3 regions of the Paenibacillus sp. FW507-14B1B genome follow, and region 1 is predicted to be linked to each of the others. Evidence: riboswitches for the same ligand, from Rfam matches in the RefSeq annotation. Region 1 holds a riboswitch; each other region holds the start of a gene.
The links. Region 1 has a riboswitch for ZMP and ZTP ahead of rpiB (ribose 5-phosphate isomerase B). Riboswitches for the same ligand answer to the same signal wherever they lie in the genome.

Region 1 (8,091 bases):
CATGATGGGCTGCTGGTTGCTGTGAGATACAAGCGCTTTTTCTTGTGGTCAGTTAAATGCAAGATGTGAAGGGTGCATGGGTACTGAACCGATGACGATATAGCAATCCATCCTTGTGGCAATGTGAGATTAATATAGCTGCTGGATGATCTAATATATAGAAAGTTTGGGATGACAATGGATCCAAAAGAGAATCGAATCAGTGAACAGGAAATGGTTGCTCCTCATCGTGTCACCAAAATGTGGCGGATGAACATGGATGATAAATTAGATATCAGGATGAACACGATTGTTGGACGTTCCACGAAGAGTGATACTGAAAAAGATGAATCAGTTGCTTCTGGATTGCACCTAGAACAAGGGGACGCGCTTGTGCTTGAAGAAGCTGGAAGAGTGCTTGCAGCGGGTGGAACGGTAGCTTTCCCGACCGAAACGGTCTACGGTCTAGGTGCTGATGCAGGAAACACGGATGCGGTGGAGCGTATTTTTGAAGCAAAAGGTAGGCCCTCAGATAATCCACTTATCGTGCATATATCGGACAAGAGTCAGTTGGATGGCCTTGTTCTGAATGTGAATGAGACCGAACGGCGTTTGATGGAGGCCTTCTGGCCGGGACCGCTGACGCTCGTCTTGCCTGTGAAGCCCGGCGCGGTGTCTACGCGCGTAACGGCTGGGCTGGATACGGTAGCGGTGCGCATGCCGGACCATAAGGTGGCGCTGGCCTTGATCAGTGCCGCAGGCTGTCCGCTCGCTGCGCCTAGTGCGAACCGCTCTGGCCGGCCAAGCCCGACGCTGGCCAGCCATGTGTTTGAGGATCTGGCGGGTAGCATCGACGGCATTCTCGACGGCGGCCCGGCCGGGGTCGGTGTCGAGTCGACGGTCGTTCAGGCTAGCCAGGACGGTACCGTGACGGTGCTGCGCCCCGGCGGCGTCACGGAAGAGCAGCTTGCCGTATTAGCGGCAAGCGTCCAGCGCGACCCGGCGCTTGCGCGCGCCGGGAGCGCCAACAGCCCGGCGCCGCGCTCGCCGGGCATGAAGTACACGCACTACGCACCCAAGGGTGCGCTGTGCATCGTGCAAGGGCGGACGGCTGAAGCCGTGTCCGCCAAGATCCAGGCCGAGCTCGACGCGGCCCAGGCGCGCGGGGAGAAGACCGGTGTGCTGTCATTCGACGAGCACATCGGTCGCTACCGCGCGGACGTCGTCGTCTCGCTCGGCAGTTTGGCCGCACCGGAGGAAGCGGCCCACCGGCTTTACGCCGGGCTTCGCCAATTCGATGAAGAGGGCGCGACCTTTCTTCTGGCAGAGTCCTGCCCGGAGAAGGGTCTCGGCGCTGCAGTGATGAATCGGCTTCTTAAAGCAGCAGGCCATCATATTTTGCAAGTAGAATAATAACGACTATCCGGAATGATTCCTTCCTTGTCCGCATATGGTGTACAAGACCATAGGGACTTGGGGGAAATTCGGATGTTGGAATCGTCTGTCCAATCAGGGCAACTCGCGACCATCCTAATTATGGCTGTGGCACTGGGATTGGACGCATTTTCGTTAGGTATTGGCGTCGGGATGAGAGGTATTCGGCTGAGGCATATTCTGAATATCAGTCTGCTAATTGCGTTCTTCCATATGCTTATGCCGCTGATTGGGTTATTTGCAGGAAGATATGTCGGCTCTTTGCTTGGACAAGTTACAGGGCTTGCAGCGGGTGGGCTGCTCGTGCTTCTGGGTGGACATATGATCTGGAATTCTTTTCGTAAGGAAGACGGTAAGCTTGTTAATCACACCACGCTGCTAGGCATGCTGTTGTTTGCACTTAGTGTCAGCATCGACTCATTCTCTGTGGGCGTCTCCCTTGGTATGTTTGTCAAAGATGTCCTATTGATTGTGGTATCATTCGGTGTAATTGGGGGACTCATGTCGATTATGGGGCTTATGCTGGGACGACATGCAGCTAGTAAGCTTGGGGAATATGGAGAAATGATAGGCGGCGTTATTCTGCTGGCATTTGGTTTGATGTTTATAATTTGATACAATAACAGCAATGGAATTTTGGGAGGTGGAGACCGTGAAAAACATATTATTTGTCTGCACCGGCAACACCTGTCGTAGTCCCATGGCTGAGGGTATGCTGCGTAAGCTTGCCGAGGGAAGAGGGATTTCGCTCGAAGTGCGTTCCGCAGGTGTTGCCGCTGTAGAGGGCATGCCTATATCTAGTCATGCCGGGACGGTTCTTCGGGATCAGCAGATTGAAGAATGTCATAGCTCTAAACCACTCAGCACAGATCTTGTGGAATGGGCCGATATGATTCTGACATTGACGCTGTCCCATAAGCAATACGCGATTCGTCAGTTTCCTTATGCGGCGGACAAGGTTCATACGCTGAAGGAGTACGTTGAGAATGATGAGCAGGTGCTTCGGGATCTGCAAGAGCAGGACAGTCTGCTTGCATCAATGGAGATGACAAGATCACTTGGTGGTGAACTTCAGGAGCAGGACAAGGTGCGTCTAATCGAACTTAGACAGCGTATTCCGAGCTTTGACATATCCGATCCATTCGGTGGTTCACTGGAGGATTACGAGGCTACAGCAGCAGAAATTCGCTTAGCGCTGTTCCGCTTGCTGGATAAGCTAGGGAATGAGAATAAGTAGAAACTGCACGAATATATAAACATTTATCCGTTGCTTTTCTGCTGAGTTTGATTTAAGATGAAGTGGAAAAACACGGATTCCGATGTAACTGGCGACGAAGTGGATGAAACCACGATGGAGCATCGGAAACATACGGCCGGTCGCCTGGGCAAAGAGCAATTGGTGCACATTTCACGTGCGCGGACTGCTCTTTTTTTCGTCTTTTAATGACAATTTGGGTTATAATGATACAAGTTGTTGTACACGTGGTTTACATTGTTTTTGTGAATTACGGTGACAAAAGACGAAACATACAAGGGGGTTTTTCATATGAAAATCGCATTAGGCACAGATCATGCTGGTATTCGTTTGAGAGAGGAAATTTCGCAGGTTATTCGCAGTCTTGGACATGAGGTTGAAGACTTGGGTTGTGGCTGCTCTGATTCGGTTGATTATCCGGATTATGCACTTCCGGTATGTGAGAAGGTCGTATCCGGAGAAGCTGACCGCGGCATTCTGATCTGTGGAACGGGAATTGGCATGAGTATTGCAGCGAACAAGGTGCCAGGCATTCGCTGTGCACTGACGCACGATGTATTTTCGGCAAAAGCTACCCGTGAGCATAATGACAGCAACGTGCTGGCTCTCGGAGAACGAGTGGTAGGTCCTGGATTGGCAGCTGAGATTGTTACAGCTTGGCTCGGTACAGAATTTAGTCAGGGTGAACGGCATGTTGGCAGGGTTAACAAGATCAAGGCCATTGAGGAACGCTATCTGAAAGGTTAAGCTCATCGCAGGTGATGCAAGCTAATGCCTGCTTAATTCTGGCGTTAGCTTGTGTTCAGGGCGATCGCATCCATGGGGGGCTGTGACATGACAGATTACTCGAATGATCATGATTTGAAAGAGCAAACCGTGACGATTGTACGGGAGCTGGCCCAGGCTGCAGGCTTGGGACGAGGCAAAATACTGGTTATTGGAACAAGTACAAGTGAGGTTGCCGGTCGCAAGATAGGTACTGGTGGTGCGCTTGAGACGGCTCGTCAAGTATTGAATGGTATTGAGGAAGTGCAAGCTGAGTTTGGCTTTCATACTGCATTTCAATGCTGTGAGCACTTGAACCGTGCACTTGTGGTGGAACGAGAACTTCTCGAACATCTGGGACTGACGGAAGTGGCTGCTGTACCTATTCCACATGCGGGCGGGTCCATGGCTTCCGCAGCTTACCGAAGTCTTGCTGCTCCGTGCCTTGCTGAGAGCATCTCGGCACATGCCGGTATAGATATCGGTGAGACCATGATCGGAATGCATCTGCGCCCGGTTGCTGTACCATTTCGGCCTAGTATTCGTTATATCGGGGAAGCACGCGTGACCGCAGCACTGACAAGACCGAAGTTGATTGGTGGGCAGCGAGCCGTTTATCGGTTGGAGCAAGATATGAACTCCACTTCTTGTGATTAAGGTCTAGTAAGTTTGATGTTGTGATTGATGATATACCATATAAATTTTTTGAATTTGGGGAGGAAACGAAGATGATGGAGAATTTGCGTAAGCAAGACCCGGCTGTACTGGAAGCAATGGATTTGGAACTCAAACGTCAACGCAGCAACATTGAACTTATCGCTTCGGAGAATATCGTTAGTGAAGCGGTTATCGAAGCGCTAGGATCCGTGCTCACGAATAAATACGCGGAAGGCTATCCGGGTAAACGTTACTACGGTGGTTGTGAGCGTGTTGATATCGTTGAAGATCTAGCTCGCGACCGTGCTAAAGAGTTGTTCGGTGCAGAACATGTTAACGTTCAACCTCACTCAGGTGCTCAAGCGAACATGGCTGTATATTTGGCTGCTCTTAAGCCTGGGGATACGGTTCTCGGCATGAACCTCGCTCACGGTGGACACTTGACACACGGAAGTCCTGTGAATGCATCTGGTCTGTTGTATAACTTTGTAGCTTATGGTGTGCAAGAAGATACATTCCTTATCGATTACAACGAAGTTCGTAAAGCAGCTTTCAAACATCGTCCACGTTTAATCGTTGCTGGTGCAAGTGCATACCCGCGTACCATCGATTTTGAAGCGCTGGCTTCTATCGCTAACGATGTGGGTGCGCTGTTCATGGTTGATATGGCGCATATCGCAGGTCTTGTTGCAGCAGGATTGCATCCGAACCCTGTTCCACATGCTCATTTTGTTACGACTACTACGCACAAAACACTTCGTGGCCCACGTGGTGGTATGATCATCTGCAAACAGCCTTGGGCTGCTGCTATTGATAAAGCAGTATTCCCAGGCTCCCAAGGTGGACCTCTTATGCACGTTATTGCATCTAAAGCTGTAGCTTTGGGTGAAGCGCTCGAACCTTCCTTCAAAGTGTACGCACAACAAGTTGTGAAGAATGCAAAAGTACTTGCAGATACGCTGATGGCTGAAGGCCTGAACATCGTTTCTGGTGGAACTGACAACCATCTGATGCTGGTTGATACACGTAATCTCGATATTACGGGTAAGGACGCAGAGAAGGTGCTTGATTCTATTGGAATTACAGTTAACAAAAATGCTATTCCGTTCGATCCGACAAGTCCGTTCGTAACAAGCGGTATCCGGATCGGTACACCAGCTATTACATCCCGTGGTATGGATGAAGAAGCAATGGTTGAGATCGGTAAGATCATTGCCCTGACTCTTCGTCAGCCGCAAGATGAAGCTACACTTGCAGAAGCAAGCCGCAGAGTAGCTGAATTGACAGAGAAATACCCTCTTTACCCAGAGATGAAATACTAAAAATAGGTAGGCATCTTATTCTAGCCATGCATTGGCCCCGTCTTCAAAAAAAGAAGGCGGGGCTTTTTTTGAGAAAATAATATTTCAGCATTTTTTCTCGGATAACTGGAAAACCTAGTATGCTAGGATAAGTTAATGATTTGAAGCTGCCATGTTTTTCCCCATATTAGATAGAAGAAACATGATGCTTGCAGGTGTGAAATCAAGCTTGGTGATGATATAATAGATAGGATTTATGGAGCCCGCTAGAATTCATATCCATATTGAAAAACATATTGTAACCAACCGGAGGGACCTGACATGGGAAAATTGGTGATTTGTGATCACCCATTAATTCAACACAAACTGACATTTATCCGCGATATGCGGACTAACACAAAGGATTTTCGTGAGTTGGTCGACGAGGTAGCAACGTTGATGGCTTATGAAATTACTCGCAGTATACCGCTGGAATCCATTTCGGTACAGACACCTGTAGCTGAGACGGAAGGGAAAGTTATTTCAGGTCGTATGCTGGGATTGATTCCGATCCTGCGTGCTGGTCTTGGTATGCTAGACGGTGTTGTTAAGCTACTTCCAGCTGCAAAAGTGGGACATGTAGGTTTGTTCCGTGACCCTGAGACACTGCAGCCTGTAGAATATTATACGAAGCTTCCTACGGACGTCACGGAACGTGAGCTGATCGTTATCGATCCTATGCTGGCAACAGGTGGATCCGCGATTGCGGCGATTGATGTACTGAAGAAGCGTGGTTGTACCCAGATTAAGATGATGAACCTGGTAGCAGCACCAGAAGGTGTGAAAGCTGTTCAGGAAGCACATCCGGATGTAGATATCTATGTGGCTGCTCTTGATGAGGGCTTAGATGAGCATGGATATATCATTCCTGGTCTTGGTGATGCAGGAGATCGTCTCTACGGCACGAAGTAACAATCTAGAGAATATTAGAATGTTTTAAAGAGGGGGTTAACCGAACATGTCTAAAGTGAAAGTGATGACCATATTCGGCGTTCGTCCGGAAGCCATCAAAATGGCACCACTCATTCTGGAACTTCAGCGTCATCCCGAGCATATTGAATCCGTAGTATGCGTAACAGCGCAGCATCGGCAAATGCTCGATCAGGTATTGGACGTGTTTAAGATTGTCCCGGATTATGACCTCGATGTCATGAAAGACCGTCAGACCTTAAATGAAATTACCGTTAGAGTGCTGGAGGGACTAGAGCCTGTCCTGCGGGAAGCTAAGCCGGATATTGTATTGGTGCATGGTGATACGCTGACGACATTCCTTGCCAGCTATGCAGCTTTCTTGCAAAAAATACAGGTAGGTCATGTAGAAGCAGGGCTTCGTACATGGAATAAACTTTCTCCGTACCCTGAGGAGATGAATCGCCAGCTGACGGGTATACTTGCAGACATTCATTTTTCTCCTACCAACTGGTCGGCAGAGAACTTGCGCAAAGAGAATAAGAATGATTCAACCATTTATATCACAGGCAACACGGTAACAGATGTGTTTAAATACACAGTACAACCTGATTATAAACACCCTGTTCTAGACTGGGCGGCGGGTAAACGGTTGATCCTGATGACGGCACATCGCCGGGAATCACAGGGTGAACCACATCGGAACATCTTCCGTGCGATCAAACGGATTGCTGATGAGTTCGAGGATATCGCGATCGTCTATCCGGTTCATCTAAGCCCTGCGGTTAAAGAACCGGCACACGAGATCCTTGGCAATCATCCACGTATTAAGCTCATCGATCCGCTGGATGTCGTTGATTTGCACAATTTCTATCCGCATACACACCTCATTGTGACTGATTCGGGTGGTCTGCAAGAGGAAGCTCCATCGTTCGGCGTACCTGTATTGGTGCTGCGTGATACGACAGAGCGTCCGGAAGGAATCGATGCAGGAACACTGGAACTGGTGGGTACCCACGAAGAGGATGTATATGCACGTACGAAAGCTCTGCTAACGGATAAAGCGTTGTATGACTCTATGAGTCAAGCCGCAAATCCATACGGTGACGGGCAGGCATCGGAACGTATTGTCAATGCGATTTTGCACCATTTTGGGGTCGTGAATGAGCGTCCGGAAGAATTTCACACAATGTTCACAAAAGCATAATAATGTGTATTCTCGTGACAAACATCACAGCATACAGTTGAACTGTACGGTTCTGGCGGCATTTTGCGCAGTTTGGACTGCGCAAAATGCTTGATTTTATATGCTAAAACGCTGTTATCGATTCATTGACAAAGCATTGTTATATTAAGTAAAATGAGTTGGGATTAGAGGTTCATATGAAAAATCCAAATAGTCAAGATTCCCCTTGGTTGATTGCACTTTACATTAGTAGTGCCGGAGGATTGCTGGCAGTTTACATCCTGATCGGTTTTTTCGGTGGGAAGTGGCTGGCTGATTTGCTGGACGGGCCCAGATATTGGCTCGCGATTGGAACCGTTGCAGGGCTCTTTGTAGGGATTTTGAATATTGCTCTTCTCATTAAAAAGTTTTTGGGGGCGCAAAGTGAATGATTTGACATCCATTGTGAACGCTGTTTCCAGAGTGACGATACTACTATTGTCTGCATTATTACTGGGTTGGGCTTTATCCCCTGATTATCGTCCGATTCTCTCGGGCTTGATCATGGGCATGGCAGCGGGTTTGTT
Region 2 (8,091 bases), on a different contig from region 1:
GAACGGTTATCCGTTACTGGATTCGGCGGTTATGACGTCACTGAAGTGATTCATCCAAGCCTTACAACGGTTAAATATGGTTATTCGCAGTCAGGTCGATTGGCTGCATTAAATATCATAAAACTAGTGAGAGAAGAATCCGTGAAACCATTAACAATTCTTGGATATGATTTTATGGATCGTGAAAGTGTTGACAGCGTTTGAAATAATCATTTATACTAAATGCGGAACCGGTTCCAAAAAGGATAACAAAAGCTTTTTTGGAACTGAGTTCATTTTTTTACTCATGAATGGAACCGGTTCCGTTGTATCTGTTTTTTAAAGTTAGATATTAATAATTCTTTGTAAAGGAGAAGAGAGATGGACAGAGAACAGAAATATCGGCTTCTCACACAGGCTTCTCCCGAAGAGATTGCCGCTTTAACTGATCTGGTTGCACGAAGTCCATGGCGTCAGAAATTCCATGTTCAGCCTGCAACCGGACTATTGAATGATCCCAATGGATTTTGTTTCTATGCAGGAGAGTATCATCTCTTCTATCAATGGTTTCCACTCGGGACGTATCATGGAATGAAATACTGGTATCATACCAAGTCCAAGGATCTCGTGTTTTGGCATAATGAAGGTATCGCCATTGCTCCCGGTGATCCGATTGATTCCCATGGTGCCTACTCGGGAAGCGGGATTGTTAAAGATAACAAGCTTTACTTGATGTACACAGGTAATACTCGGGATCAAGACTGGAACAGACAACCTTATCAATGCTTAGCCACTATGAATGAAAGCGGTTTAGTTAGAAAAAGAAGCGAACCCCTTATAGCTAATATTCCACAAGGATATACCGATCATTTTCGTGATCCGAAGGTATGGAAAGACGAAGATATGTATCGCTGTGTGATTGGTTCCCAAAGGCGAAACCTTACAGGAGCTGCGGTAGTATACGAATCGCCTGACCTAATAAAGTGGCAGCTCCGAGGAGAGATAAAGACTGGATTGAACGGTTTCGGTTATATGTGGGAATGCCCAGATTATTTTGAATTGGATGGCAACGGTGTACTCATCTTCTCACCTCAAGGGTTGCGTCCAGAGGGAGAGCGTTATCACAATATATACCAATCAGGATTTGTATTAGGAAGGCCGCTGAACCGAGATACATTAGAGTTTGATCATGGAGATTTTGATGAGCTGGATCGTGGATTTGATTTCTATGCACCTCAGACGATGGAGGATGAGAAGGGACGCCGGATTCTGGTTGCATGGATGGGTCAGCCTGAAGTTGACTACCCAACGGATTCGCATGGATGGGCTCACTGTCTTACCATCCCAAGAGAACTCAAAATCGATCAGGGCAAGTTAATACAACAGCCGGTTCCAGAACTCCGACTCCTACGGGAGCAATCTATGGAGATAAAGGACAAGATTACGAATGAAGTTCGTACCTATAAGCGACTCGCTGGAACCTGTTACGAAATGATATGTGAATTTCATGATATAAAGGCGGATGTTGTAGGGATTTCAATTCGTGCTAGTGAGCATGAACAGACGGTGATTAAATATGACAGGAAGCGCAGCACACTAACGCTGGATCGATCCGCATCCGGTGAACCTGTTGGTCAAGAATATGGAATGACTAGATCGTGTCATATGGATGGAGAGCAGCTAAAACTTCATCTCTTTGTAGATATATCCTCAGTGGAGTTATTTGTTAATGATGGGTCAGAGGTATTTACGAGTAGAATCTTTCCGCAGCCCGGAAGTGAGGGGATACGAGTGTTCACCGAAGGAGGCAGTGCTGATATAGCAGTAACGAAGTGGGATCTTAAACAAGCCGTAGACTTAAAGAAAGGGGAGTATTAGGATGGCGGACAATCGGGAAATCGCAAAATCAGTAGTGGAGGCAATCGGTGGGAGGGAGAACATCGCTTCTTTCGCTCACTGTGCAACTAGACTTCGTATCATGGTGCATGATAAGGAGAAGATTGACCAGGAGAAAGTGGAGAATATCGATAAGGTTAAAGGTGCATTTTTCAACTCAGGTCAGTATCAAATCATCTTCGGTACTGGTACGGTCAATCAAATATTTGAAGCCGTTGAAAGCCTAGGGCTTGAGAGTACAAGTAAAGATGAGTTGAAGAAGGAATCAAAAAAATCAGGCAATGCTTTTCAACGGGCCATCCGTACATTTGGTGATGTGTTCGTGCCGATTATTCCCGTATTGGTCGCAACAGGGCTATTCATGGGGCTTAGGGGGCTGCTGACACAAGAACAAATGCTTGCTTGGTTTGGTGCAACCCCAGCAGACATTTCTCCTAATTTCCTATTATTCACTCAGGTGCTCACAGATACGGCGTTCGCCTTTCTACCTGCGTTAGTGGCATGGTCTGCCTTCAGGGTGTTTGGAGGTAGTCCGGTTCTAGGGATTGTGCTCGGATTAATGCTTGTTAATCCTGCTCTTCCAAATGCTTATGAAGTAGCTAATGGTTCATCAGAAGCACTTATTTTCCTTGGATTCATTCCTGTTGTAGGTTACCAGGGGTCCGTGCTTCCCGCATTTTTCATGGGACTCATAGGGGCAAAGTTCGAACGTTTTCTTAGAAAAAGAATTCCGGAAGCGCTGGATCTAATCGTAACTCCATTCCTAACACTTGTGGTTATGATTGCGCTTGGACTATTTGCCATTGGTCCGGTATTTCACTCGGTTGAAGAGGTTGTTCTAAATGCAACGACATACTTGCTAGAGCTTCCTTTTGGACTGGCGGGGCTTATCATTGGCTTCTTTAATCAGATCATTGTGGTCACAGGTGTGCACCATATTTTTAATTTTCTAGAAATCCAGTTGCTAGAGCGCACGGGTGCTAATCCTTTTAATGCGATTGTTACAAGTGCAATGGCTGCTCAAGGGGCAGCTTGCCTAGCTGTGGGCTTGAAGACCAAGAATAAGAAGCTAAAGGCGCTTTCTCTTCCATCGTCATTCTCTGCTTTTCTAGGTATTTCAGAGCCAGCTATCTTCGGGGTTAATCTTCGATATGTCAAACCATTTGTGATGGGGCTTATCGGTGGTGGTGTTGGTGGTTTTATGGCTTCATTGTTACAGTTAAAAGCGACAGGCATGGCTGTAACGGTTATACCAGGAACGCTCTTGTACTTGAACAGTCAGCTCCCACTTTATATCCTGTGTAACTTAGTTGCGATGGGTGTTGCGTTCACATTAACTTGGTTCTTTGGATTTAATGATCGAATGCTTAATGACGTTTCTAACAAAAAATAGATTTTTTCTGCCTGAGAACATTGTATAATGATGGACAAGAAGCTGAATAGCGAGGAGTCATACATCAATGTTTAGAGGGTGGAAATTGTCTGTACTCGGGATAATCGTTGTAGGTATCACGGCAGCGGTCGCTCCGCAGTTCGGTCTGATCGATTATGGCCGGTCTATTTCAATGTTTATATTGTTCGTTCTATTTATAGGAGCGCTTGAAATAATGGAACACTTGAGGAATCGCAGAAAAAAAGATTCGTAAATCACATTAGGAAATTCAGGTGCACCTTACTTCAAAACGTGATATATTTAAAAAAACTACTATGTGTAACTGGCGTAACATGGAATACCATGAGGGAGCACATAGATAACAGCCGTACGCCTGGGCAGAGGTAAAGCGATTCTAATCAGAATCGCTTTACCTCTTTGTGTTTTATTAACATAAATGTCGAAAGGGCTGATTAGGATGAAGAACGAACCGTTGATTTTGGATGGTAACCAAGTAGCGAGTAATATTAAAGAGGCATTGAAGGATCGTGTAAACCATTTGGTACAAAAAGGTGTAACACCTTGTCTTGCCACGATTCTTGTTGGGGATGACCCTGCTTCTGAAACATATGTCCGCATGAAAGGTAACGCCTGCAAAAGACTTGGAATTGATTCCAAACGGGTTGTGTTGGAGGCGTCTACTTCTACGAAGGAGTTGATCAATGTTATTCAAGATCTGAATACTGATCCCTCCGTACACGGAATATTGCTGCAGCATCCTGTTCCTCATCATATTGATGAACGTGCTGCGTTTGAAGCTATTTCTATTGAAAAAGATGTGGATGGCGTCACAATGCTAGGGTTTGCACAAAATGCATTTGATCAGGCTGCATTTCCTTCATGTACTCCTGCAGCCATTCTAGCTATTATGGACGAATACCAGCTTCCTATGGAAGGAAAGCATGCCGTTGTTGTTGGCAGAAGTCCAATCCTCGGTAAGCCAGTATCCTTGATGCTTCTGAACCGAAATGCTACGGTTACAATCTGTCATTCGAGAACACAGAACTTGGACCAATTGGTCTCTCAAGGGGATATTGTTGTGGCTGCAGTTGGTAAACCGAACTTTATCCAAGGAGACTGGATTAAGCCAGGTGCTGTGATTATGGATGCAGGCTATAATGAAGGGAACATAGGAGACTGTGATTACGAGGCGTGTTATGAGCGTGCAAGTGCGATAACGCCCGTTCCAGGTGGAGTAGGCCCAGTGACGATTGCAACACTTCTCAAGCATACTGTTGATGCAGCAGAGAAGAGTGCTGTGAAGTAATACTTACCATAATGAAAAAGAAGACAAAAAAACCCCGAATTTAACAAATTCGGGGTTTTTCTGAGTTAGATCATGAATGCATCACCAATGGTTACAAGGGTTATTCAACTATGGTGTAAAATAATCCCACACATTTTATGTGCTACAATGGGTAATAAATTTGAAATGATTAGATCAGGGAGGGCGAATATGGATTGGTTGGCTGTACAGCCCTATTACAAAATTCAAAGAGAGATTGGAAGTACGGAGCAAATCATGTATGAGGATAACAGGACATTGTATTTGTACCGCGATCGGATTGTAACGCAGTATCGTGAATTTAAGGTTGCAGATGTATTCGACTTGTCCTATCGTCAGATGGGAAAGGCTGGCGGCTTTCTATACTTGCATACGAAATTCGGCGTATATTCCTATACGGTGAAAGATAGCCCGGAGCGTTTCATTCAAGCTTTTAAAAATCTGTAACACATATACCTTAAACGCTTGTTTACTCGTCTAGGTGATAAAGAATTCGGATATATTCTCGTGGTAAAAAGAATCGAGTGCTTTCTGTTTCCATTGGATTATGAGTGTTTATATTATCATTGTAGCTAAATGGTGAGACCGTAGAATCAGGATAATGGATCCGGCTGATGTAGTTGTCTAGAAGGACTGCACCCATAAGTAGAACAGCGAATAGCAATACGCAAACTGTGATTTTTCGGATGATCATTCTTTATCACTCCTCACTTAAGAGTGATGCCCAATTGAATTATTTTCATTCATTTTTCTTTTGACAAAAACGCTGAATTTAAGATATACTGGTTCACAGTTTGAAGTTGTACGCTAATTACATATGGAAGTAACCGGAGGAGCCTGCCAACAGCGGGCTCTTTTTGCGTTTTTTCGGTCTTACGATCTTTGTATTGGCAATACTAAGGGAAGATTAACATTTTTGGGCTAAGGAGGAATCAACTTGTCGCTGCTTCACGTCGCCATTATGGTACCGATATTTTATGCCGTTCTGGTACCTCTGCTTTACAAGTACATGAAACGAGTACACACAGGATGGTTTATTCTACCTGTTCCTGCCTTATTATTTGCGTATTTCATTGGCAGGATCCCTTCTATACAAGATGGGGAAGGTGTACTTTCAACCTTACGGTGGATCCCTTCATTAGGTATTAACTTCACCGTATATCTGGATGGGCTAAGCTTGTTATTTGCACTACTGATTACAGGGATTGGTATGCTTGTTGTCTTCTATTCCGTGTTTTATATGGATAAGAACAAAGAAGCAATCCATCGCTTTTATGTTTATCTGCTTCTGTTCATGGGAGCTATGCTCGGCGTTGTGTTATCAGACAACGTAATGGTGCTTTATGGATTTTGGGAATTGACAAGTGTATCGTCTTTTCTTCTAATCGCTTTCTGGCATACGCGTGATCGTTCCAGATACGGGGCATTAAAGTCCATGCTCATCACTGTATTTGGTGGTCTTGCTATGTTTACTGGATTCCTGATGCTATCCATCATGTCAAACAGTATGAGTGTTCGTGAAATCATAGCTAATAGCAGTGAGATAACAAGTCATGGATTATTTATTCCTGCTATGATTCTTATTCTGCTCGGGGCATTTACGAAATCAGCTCAGTTTCCATTTCATATTTGGTTACCTGACGCAATGGAAGCACCTACACCTGTCAGTGCTTATCTCCACTCTGCTACGATGGTTAAAGCAGGACTGTATTTGGTTGCCCGCTTTAGTCCTGTGTTCGCAGGTCAAGCCGAATGGTTCTGGATTGTAACAGCCGTGGGATTAACCACACTCATTTATGGCTCAATTCGAGCTATTAAACAGACCGATCTTAAAGCTCTATTAGCATTCTCGACCATAAGTCAGCTAGGTCTAATTATGAGCTTGCTAGGTCTTGGTTCCGCCGCCGCATTTTACTCGGGGAATCCAGACTCCCTTATCTACACAAAAGCAACAACCGCAGCGATCTTCCATCTTATCAATCACGCTACATTTAAAGGTGCATTGTTTATGGTGGTAGGTATCGTTGACCATGAGACAGGTACGCGTGATATCCGCAAGCTTGGCGGCTTGATGTCACTGATGCCCATCACTTTTACGATCGCTGCAATAGGTGCATTCTCGATGGCAGGATTACCACCGTTTAATGGTTTTCTAAGTAAAGAAATGTTCTTTACGGCTGTGCTTCACGCCACGGAAATGAATTTCTGGAATGCGGAGACATGGAGTATTCTCATTCCTGTTGTGGCTTGGGTAGCAAGTGTATTTACATTCCTGTACAGCATGATCTTGGTGTTCAAAACTTTTACAGGGAAGTTTCAACCGAACAAGCTTAATAAGAAACCTCACGAAGCTCCACTCGGCATGCTTATTCCACCAGTGATCTTGGCTTCGCTTGTCGTATTGTTCGGGCTATTCCCAAACATTTTGTCATACTCGTTGATCGAGCCTGCAATGGCAGCTATTATGCCAGATATGCTAACACCGGGTGATAAATTCCTCGTGAAGATCGAGTTCTGGCACGGCTGGACTACAGAGATCTTTATGACGATTGGAATTATCATTCTAGGGACGATCCTTTACAAGCTTTATGGAAAAGTACGCTTGTTAAACAGACCGTTATTTAACCGAATCACTTTTAATCGCGCTTACGACAGTGGTCTCTCTACATTAGAGCGTGGAGGTCATAAGATTACAGGAACATATATGACTGGATCCATTCGTCACTATGTCATCTATATATTTGCATTTATGATCGCGCTATTAGGTTACGCTATCGTATATATAGGTGGTATTAAGATTGATACCTCGAACTTTGCTCCTGTGTCGTTTTATGAGGCAATCGTTATTATCGTCCTTGTTGTTTCCGTGCTGGCACTTCTATTTGTCCGCACACGACTTGTAGCGATTATCTTGACCGGTATGTCAGGTTATATGGTTACACTGTTCTTTGTTATCTTCAGAGCGCCGGATCTGGCACTTACTCAGATGATTGTAGAGACGGTCTCCGTTATGCTGTTCCTGCTCTGCTTCTATCATTTGCCGAAACTGAAGAAGGAGAAAGTTAAACTTAGTTTCAAATGGACAAATGCGCTCATTTCTGCAGGTGTTGGTATCGTGATGACATTGATCGCATTAGGAGCTTCCAGCGGCAGAATGTTTGAACCTATTTCAGATTTCTTCATCAATGGAAGTAAAAAACTCGCGGGAGGTAAGAACGTAGTTAACGTTATTCTCGTTGACTTCCGTGGATTTGATACGATGCTTGAAATTACGGTACTCTGTGTTGCTGCACTTGCAATATATGCAATGATTAAGATTGATCCAGGTGATGCGATACTGGGACAGAGAGAGCGGAGACTTGATATTGTTCTTCCGAATAGCAATGACGTCATCTTAAGAACCATCTCGAAGGTTGTCATTTTTATCGTACTGACATTTGCGCTGTATCTTTTCCTTGCAGGGCATAACAGTACAGGTGGCGGCTTCATTGGTGGGCTC
Region 3 (8,091 bases), on a different contig from region 1:
CATCATATCGATTTCGATCAGACTCATAAGTGAGTAGAGCACGATGTTTCATCACATCCCGTATGATCCAGGTAAACTGTTCAGCAGCTTCTCCATCCAAGAAAGTGACATATGCATATAACGAATGCTCTATAGGTTCATCTAATGGACTCACACCGGCACACGAAAATTCAGTCTGAACTCCGATCTGGTTGAGCTTATATAGGGCCGAATAGATCTCAAGATCCACCTCGACCCCATTAAACATTGTAGTTCTTTTCGGATGTCTACGTATTTTAGGGGCACGATCCCATTCTTTCAGTTCTCTCTTCCGGCGTCTCCAATACTCTTCGGTGTGTGAGCTAAGAAGCACTTCACCCGTTGTATCTACCTGATCATTAATCATGTGAAATCTTCCCTCTCGTTATTAACCGTTATATTATTATATTCCTGCTCTCGATGCACAGGATGCGGAGCCCAACCATGTATGTGGATTACCTGCCCAACACCAGCCAAGCTTAGGTTTCCCTCCGCTAATCCACAAAGCTGTTACCCTCTTATCTCCACACCGTGATCCAAGCAGAGAGAATCCTTTATTTTTCATTAACATATCCGGATAATGCGTTATAACCGCAACTCCCTCTTCCAGTGTCAATGGCGAGCGATTCTCGTTAATGATTATTTTAATAGCCTCGTTGGGCGTAATATTACGAGTGGACTCCCCAGTATCGATATCCAAGACCAGATAAGCCATTCCATTCGGTAATTGAATGCCCTCAATCGGCTTGAATCTTTCAACCTCTTCTGCTTCCATCACGCTAAAGCCCTTTTTATTATTTCGCTCTACGAGTCCCATCGCTAATTCCCCATTCACCCAATCCCCCTTGATGACAATCACAAAGGGAATACGTTCTTCTAATTCTTTCAGAGTAATAGAGGCATCGATGACAGCTCGAAGTGGTTCTAATCTCTTCTTGAACCCTTCTGGTTCAAGGTCAATTAAAGCAGGATATCCTTTATTAATTAAATTCTCAACTTGACGGTCAAATTCTTTATTCAACATATATTGCGTATCCCTTCTTTCCATAGAACAACTCTAGGTAGCATAGATCATCATGTCGAAGGACTACCATTCGAGCTCAATTGATTGTACTATTTCATCTTACAACATTCATGCTAATTGTAAACTTGACGAAGTAAATCATTGATGTTATCCATGTAATGTCGTAATAGTTTAGAAGGGACTTTAATGTTTATTAAAAGTGGATTGATCGTTGTTGCACCCGATTGTTGAAAATACTAGGCTGGTCTTTCGATCAACAATCCCATAACCTCTGAACTGATATTAACTGTTTATCTTCGAATTCAACCTCATAAATATCTGGTTTTGAAGTCTGTTGCCAGAATTGAAATCCGTAATTCGAGTCGAAGTAATTCATAATAATCGTCATGATATTACCATGTGTTCCAATGACAATTCTCTTCCCTTGGTAATCCGATAGTAATTTAAAGATGACAGGCATAGCCCTCTCTTGAGCTTGTCTAGTTGTCTCTCCTTCAGGCATACAATAATCTTTATCCGTAAATGATCGTTCGATCGCGTTAATTAGCTCCTCTTCAGATATTGCTTCATTTAGGGTAGCGATAGGCCTTTCAATGAGCTCGTTGTACAAAATGATGTCTTTATATAGCAGCTCGGCAAGTGGTAATACCGTTTCTCTAGCCCGATGGTGGGAACTGGAGACAATAACATCAATCCGCTTATCTTCTAACAAGGTTGCCACTCTTTGCGCATCTGATTGCCCTTGCTCATTAAGTCTTGCTCCGCCTGATGTTTTCTCTTGTTCTAATGAAAATGGAGCGATGCCGTGCCTGACAAAATAAATCGTCGTTTTCATTTGCCCACCCTCTCCTAAATCCCCAATATTAAAATCATTTTCCTTCAATATATGATCAATGTAAAGATCGAAAAAAGCCGTGGATTAGCTATTATATTCAGCTAACACACGGCGCTTATACTTTTCAATTCTAATATCATTATATGAAATATGAATTATGCCTCTTCTACAGCAAGCCCATCAAGTGCTTGCTTGGCAAGAATACGTGCTTCTTCAACCGTATCAGCCGTGGATAAAGCAACGGCCATTCTCCGACCCAATTTACTCACAGGCTTACCAAATATACGAACCTGGGTGTTTGAAACAGATAGTGCTTTCTCCACACCGGTAATTTGATAATTCTCCAATTCCTTATCTGCTTTCAAGGGGCGACTGGCACCCGGTAATAATTGAATAATTTCCGGAATAGGATAGCCTAGAATTGCGCGAACGTGAAGAGCAAACTCGGATAGATTTTGAGTGACTAGGGTTACTAATCCTGTATCATGCGGGCGAGGGGAAACTTCGCTAAAATACACTTTATCTTCTGTTAAGAATAATTCAACACCAAACAGACCATATCCGCCCAATTCATCCGTAATCGTTCTAGCAATATGCTTAGCTTCTTCAAGTTGTTCATCAGTCATATGATGTGGTTGCCAGGATTCAATGTAATCCCCGCTCTCTTGAATATGCCCAATAGGTGCACAGTAGCTCGTTCCATTCACGCTGCGGACCGTTAGAAGTGTAATTTCAGATTCAAAACGGATGAACTCTTCAATGATGACCCGACCATTCTGAACCCGTCCTCCCTCCATGGCAATGCTCCAACATTTCTCAATGTCCTTCTCCTCACGGCAAACGCTTTGTCCCTTACCTGACGAGCTCATTAGTGGCTTAATGACACAGGGATAGCCCATCTCATGGACCGCTTGAACAAATTCTTCATATGTATCCGCAAATTTATAACCTGCTGTTGGCAGACCAAGCTTCTCTGAAGCTAGTCGTCTAATCCCCTCACGATCCATCGTCAGTTTAGCTGCCCTTGCGGTAGGGATTACCCGATGGCCTTCCTCCTCAAGTTTTAACAATTCAGAAGTCGCTAAAGCCTCAATTTCTGGAACGATAAGATCCGGCTTTTCCAGTTCAATAATTTCACGTAATTTCTGTTCATCTAGCATATCAATCACATAGCTTCGGTTCGCTACCTGCATAGCAGGTGCATGTTCATAACGGTCAACGGCAACCGTCTCAACCCCTAATCGCTGCGCTTCAATAATGACTTCCTTCCCCAGTTCACCAGAGCCGAGTAATAACATTTTTTTAGTCTGTAACATTGGCTATCCCTCACTTTATTTGGATTGATCTACAATGAAATGTAGATAAATAAAAAGAGGCAAGGAGAAAGAAACTCCTTACCTCTGCCCAGGCGTACGGCCACTGCCAACAATGTGCTCCCTCATGGTTCCCCATGTTCCGCCAGTTACACATTAGCATTTCAATTGTCATGTAAATCATACTGAAATAATCGTCTATTTGCAAATAGATTCAACAAAAAAAGCCGCTATATAGCGGTTTTTTTTGTATGTATGACCCGAAAAGTTTAATCTTCAGAGTCAACATTATGGAACACTTGCTGAACATCCTCTAAATCCTCAAGTGCGTCAATCAGTTTCTCAAACTGTGGCATTGCGTCTTCCGGAAGCTCGACATAATTTTGTGGCAGCATCGTTAATTCAGCAACCGTAAATTCTGTAATACCAACATTTCTGAACGCTTCTTGAACCTCGTGAAATTGATCTGGTTCCGCATATACAATAACAGAATCTTCTTCTTCCATGATATCACGAACCTCAACATCAGCTTCCATCAACAATTCGAATACCTCGTCCAATGTTTTGCCTTTTACACCTATTACAGCAGTCGCATCAAACATATATGCTACTGATCCGCTCACGCCCATGTTTCCGCCGTTCTTGTTAAAGGCAGAACGCACATCAGAAGCTGTACGGTTTACGTTATTCGTCAATGTATCAACAATAACCATTGCCCCGTTAGGTCCAAAACCTTCATAACGAAGCTCCGTATACGTTTCTTCTGAACTTCCTTTTGCTTTATCCATAGCACGATCGATAATTGCTTTTGGTACGTTATACGTTTTGGCCCGTTCAAGAACGACTTTCAAAGCACGGTTTGATTCGGGATCCGGCTCGCCTTTTTTGGCTGCTACATAGATTTCAACTCCAAATTTCGCATAAATACGACTTGTATTTGCATCCTTTGAAGCTTTCTTTTCTTTGATATTATTCCATTTACGACCCATGATGTTCCCGCTTTCTTTATAAATTTTACTTTCCTATTATAGCATCATACTCGGTTATGAAAAAACCACTGATCTGAAACATTTTGTTTACCATCACCACACATATATTATAGTTGTTCAGTTTCTACATATACAAATATGTTAATCTCGTTACCTTCGACTAATCGCTGCCTGCTCATGTACCCGTTCGGTATTTTTAAATAATGGAGCCAGCACAATGGAACCTATAATAAACAATATTCCACTAGCGCTAAACACGATGAATAAGGAAGATTGCTCCTTCAAGAAACCAGAGAATGACATTCCAAGAACCATCATCCCCATAAAAATAGGTGTTATCGCTCCTCCAACTCTTCCGATATAAGCGGTCTCCGTGTTCTTCATAATAAGTGTTTGAATCCCCACTTGAATGCATGGGTAGAAGAATCCACTGATCATCTGAAGCAATATCGTCACCCACACGACGCTCGATGCCCCAATACCTACTGTGACAATTGCACTTACAACAAGACCGAGTGCAAGCATAAGTTGAGGTTTCATTTTGGCAACTAAACTCATAATGACTGCTCCACCTACCAGCATAGCGCCACCATTTGCCATAAGAAGCCACTGTAAGAACTCTTTATCCCTTCCTAACTTCTCGATCGTAATAAATAGCATCAAAGGCTGAATCATTCCCACCGCGAGCCCGCTTGCTGCAAATGAAACACTTAATGTTCTCAAAGATACATTATTCCAAAGATATTGAAGCCCCTCTTTCATCTCGCCCATAAAGCTGCTCTTCTCTCTAGTTACTCCCTGCTGATCACGTGGAAGTCTGGTCAGAATAAGTGCGGACACAAAAAACATAAGAGCTGTCAAACCAAGAGAAACCTCTATTCCATAATTCAGGAATATAAATGTACCGATTACAGGACCAAGTACCATGAAAATTGCCATTAATGATTGAGATAGTGCCATAACACCTTGAACCTGGTCACTGGGTACATGCTCTTTATAGAACCTCATGGCCGACGGCTGCCAAAATTGAGACAAGCTAGATGAAATCAAAGTCCCCAAGAGCAGCGTGTACCATCCACCAAAATTCAATGCGAGCATCACGGCAACGACAGATAGTCCCGAAAGTACATCACACCATACCATCGTCCTTTTTGGCTTCCAACGATCTGCAAATGTCCCTCCTATAATGGCAAAGATAAAGATGGGGGCATATTCTACCACAGAAATAAGAGATACATATAAGGGGTCGTTATTCGTGAGGTTTGTAACATATAACAAAATCGCAAAATTTCTTATCCATATGCCAAGCTGGAGAAACACACTCGAGAGCATGATGGTTTGCACATAACGATTCTTCAACATACTAGATCAATCCTTTTCTTTAAATTGGACTTGCTTCAACATCCTGGCCTTCCTGATGTCCACATATTACTCGTGTCATCTTTCGTAACCTCCTCGTTCAAGTCTGTAGTCATTATATGGTGCTAATTAATGAAAAGCAACGTTTTTTTGGTTATTTTTATAAACATTTACTGTTTATATCTATTATAAAATAAACAAATACTTATTATGTTTATTGATTGAACATTCTCAAAGTGTGAAGGTATATGCTCAATGAATTTGATCTAATCTCAGTCGGAGGGTAAGATATATACACAATAAAGAACGAGAGGCATGATGAAAATATGATAAAAAATGAGAAGATTAAAGCACTTGAAGTTGAGCTGACGGGTGTCAACGGAGAAGCTCTGGGGATCGTCCCTACGGCGCAAGCGCTTGAAATGGCTCGTAAAATGAAAGTGGATCTAGTCTGCACATCTTTATTTAGCAGTCCTCCACCTTGTCGCCTAGTGGCTTCCGGAGCAATTAAAGAAGAGCGTCAACAAGCACGCAAGAAAGAACAACCCGCAAAAACAAAAGAGATCCGGCTTACACCAAATATCGAGGAACATGATTATGAAACGAAGAAAAATCAAGCTGAGAAGCTGCTTCGTGCAGGCAATTCCGTATCACTCGTTGTCCGAATTCAGGGAAAAGAAGGAGCAAAGGCTAAAAGTCTCCTTGAAGAACTCATACAAGACTTGAAAGACGTCGGGCAGAAGAAGACAGGTATTCAAGTAAGTGGTAAACAAGCAATGGTTGAGCTTGAAGCGAAGTAATTTTTCTTATTTCTTAAGTTTCTTCACTTGGTGAAAGATCGTCATGATCGCAGACAACAAAGGGGCAGTCTACTAGTCTTTCGACCTTTAAGACCGCCCCTCTATCGGAATAGGGATACACTACGTAAACATTTTCTAGAGATACTTCTTGGAGGCCAAACTATTGCACGTACAACTGAAAGAACAGAACAACCATCAAGAAATCACTGTCATGGATACTCAAGAATTATATGGAGAGAAGGGGAATTTTCGAGTATTACAGTTCTCTGGTAACGCCATTCAAGGCGCACTGGATTTGGATCAACCTAAGCGTATACTATTCGAATACCCTAGGGCGATTATCCATCTTGTCGAATGGAATGATCCGACTCTTGAAGATATTTTCATTATCGGTCATGGCATTGGGACCTTATCAGGTTATTTCTCGAATAAGCGCTGTAAAGTAGCAGAACTCAGTGCTCCGATCGTTCATCTTAGTCGCCAGTATTTTGGCTATAATCAGGATAATATTATCATTGGTGATGGACGTGCCATACTCGAAAACGAACAAAATGAGGGTCTAGATTATATCGTCGTTGACGCTTTTACGGATAAAGGGACACCTCATCATCTTGTGTCATGGGAATTCTTCCGAACTGCATCAGAAAAGCTTGATGAACAAGGTTCAATTATCCTAAATCTTATAGGAAGAAGTGAAAACGACTCTTTCATTCATGCCATCCATACCACAGCTTCCGATATTTTCCCTTATGTAAAATCCTTTTCCCTTCCTGTTCAGGATTCTACTGATACCCAAAATATACTGATCATGGCTAGCAAAATCCCAATTACGTTCCAATCTAAACACCTAGCGGGATTCTCAGAGGTACAATTCAGTGAAGGATATATCATTTGGGACTAAGACCAAACAAAAACATCGCCTTTTCGGCGATGTTTTATGGTTAAGATTGATTGATGCTGTACCTAAAGATTACGCTTGTTCAACTGTACTTGGGTCCATATAGACTACTTCCCATAAATGACCGTTAATATCTTCGAAACTCCTACTGTACATAAAGCCGTGATCCACTGGATCATTAGTTGGTTGTCCACCCGCTGCCAGAGCTTTATTTACAATCTCATCCACCTGTTCTCTGTTCTCCGCAGAAATTGCTATGATCACTTCAGTAGAATTCGATGAATCAGAAATCTCTTTTTTCGTGAAGGTTTTGAAATAATCTTCAACTAATAACATTACATAAATATGTTCACTGATTACCATACAAGTTGCGTTCTCATTTGTGAACTGAGGATTAAACTCAAACCCGATCTCCGTGAAAAATTCAACCGTCTTGTTAAGATCTTTTACTGGTAAGTTTACAAATATTTTATCCGCTTTTAAAGCCATAATACGTTCACCTCTTCATTAGTATGTGTTACTCATCCCTTGTTTTCTCGTTGTTATTCGCATCATAACATAGGATTCATCATATTATTTCTTCTCGATTGCTATTTCCGAATACTGCGGTGAAATTCGATTCAGAAAACTGCTCATAAGTAAAGGAAGTGAAATCAAAATGGGTGGATCATCTAAACGAGGTGGATACAGCATAATCTGCTGAAATGGCACACGATTTTCATTATTCACAACAATTGGCACTCTAGACCTTGTTCGAAGTGTAAATTTAGGAAGTAATATATCCGTTAAGTTTGTGCTCCAAGCTAGAGTCGTTGCCATTAAATAGTATGTACCTGGTTTAACATTTGCAAATGA

Region 2: another riboswitch for ZMP and ZTP. It lies ahead of AC3WJJ_RS08455 (bifunctional 5,10-methylenetetrahydrofolate dehydrogenase/5,10-methenyltetrahydrofolate cyclohydrolase); the one in region 1 lies ahead of rpiB (ribose 5-phosphate isomerase B).
Region 3: another riboswitch for ZMP and ZTP. It lies ahead of purT (phosphoribosylglycinamide formyltransferase 2); the one in region 1 lies ahead of rpiB (ribose 5-phosphate isomerase B).

The regions. Positions count from the first base shown of each region.
Region 1 covers NZ_JBYSWS010000004.1:422,919-431,009, forward strand. Annotated here, with positions in the region: gene AC3WJJ_RS20595 (L-threonylcarbamoyladenylate synthase) at 178-1,392, shown strand; gene AC3WJJ_RS20600 (manganese efflux pump MntP) at 1,468-2,028, shown strand; gene AC3WJJ_RS20605 (low molecular weight protein arginine phosphatase) at 2,066-2,650, shown strand; ZMP/ZTP riboswitch at 2,725-2,807, shown strand; gene rpiB (ribose 5-phosphate isomerase B) at 2,960-3,415, shown strand; gene AC3WJJ_RS20615 (TIGR01440 family protein) at 3,503-4,090, shown strand; gene glyA (serine hydroxymethyltransferase) at 4,162-5,412, shown strand; gene upp (uracil phosphoribosyltransferase) at 5,713-6,342, shown strand; gene wecB (non-hydrolyzing UDP-N-acetylglucosamine 2-epimerase) at 6,389-7,546, shown strand; gene AC3WJJ_RS20635 (AtpZ/AtpI family protein) at 7,723-7,956, shown strand; gene AC3WJJ_RS20640 (ATP synthase subunit I) at 7,949-8,091, shown strand, end outside.
Region 2 covers NZ_JBYSWS010000002.1:39,302-47,392, reverse strand. Annotated here, with positions in the region: gene AC3WJJ_RS08475 (LacI family DNA-binding transcriptional regulator) at 1-204, shown strand, start outside; gene AC3WJJ_RS08470 (glycoside hydrolase family 32 protein) at 361-1,857, shown strand; gene AC3WJJ_RS08465 (sucrose-specific PTS transporter subunit IIBC) at 1,859-3,268, shown strand; gene AC3WJJ_RS08460 (hypothetical protein) at 3,336-3,521, shown strand; ZMP/ZTP riboswitch at 3,577-3,654, shown strand; gene AC3WJJ_RS08455 (bifunctional 5,10-methylenetetrahydrofolate dehydrogenase/5,10-methenyltetrahydrofolate cyclohydrolase) at 3,726-4,574, shown strand; gene AC3WJJ_RS08450 (hypothetical protein) at 4,764-5,039, shown strand; gene AC3WJJ_RS08445 (hypothetical protein) at 5,062-5,286, opposite strand; gene AC3WJJ_RS08440 (Na+/H+ antiporter subunit A) at 5,530-8,091, shown strand, end outside.
Region 3 covers NZ_JBYSWS010000001.1:31,319-39,409, reverse strand. Annotated here, with positions in the region: gene AC3WJJ_RS00190 (hypothetical protein) at 1-385, opposite strand, end outside; gene AC3WJJ_RS00185 (DUF5701 family protein) at 422-1,042, opposite strand; gene AC3WJJ_RS00180 (histidine phosphatase family protein) at 1,296-1,877, opposite strand; gene purT (phosphoribosylglycinamide formyltransferase 2) at 2,033-3,193, opposite strand; ZMP/ZTP riboswitch at 3,273-3,353, opposite strand; gene AC3WJJ_RS00170 (YebC/PmpR family DNA-binding transcriptional regulator) at 3,460-4,179, opposite strand; gene AC3WJJ_RS00165 (MFS transporter) at 4,330-5,541, opposite strand; gene infC (translation initiation factor IF-3) at 5,865-6,338, shown strand; gene AC3WJJ_RS00155 (spermidine synthase) at 6,502-7,239, shown strand; gene AC3WJJ_RS00150 (VOC family protein) at 7,309-7,725, opposite strand; gene AC3WJJ_RS00145 (helix-turn-helix transcriptional regulator) at 7,810-8,091, opposite strand, start outside.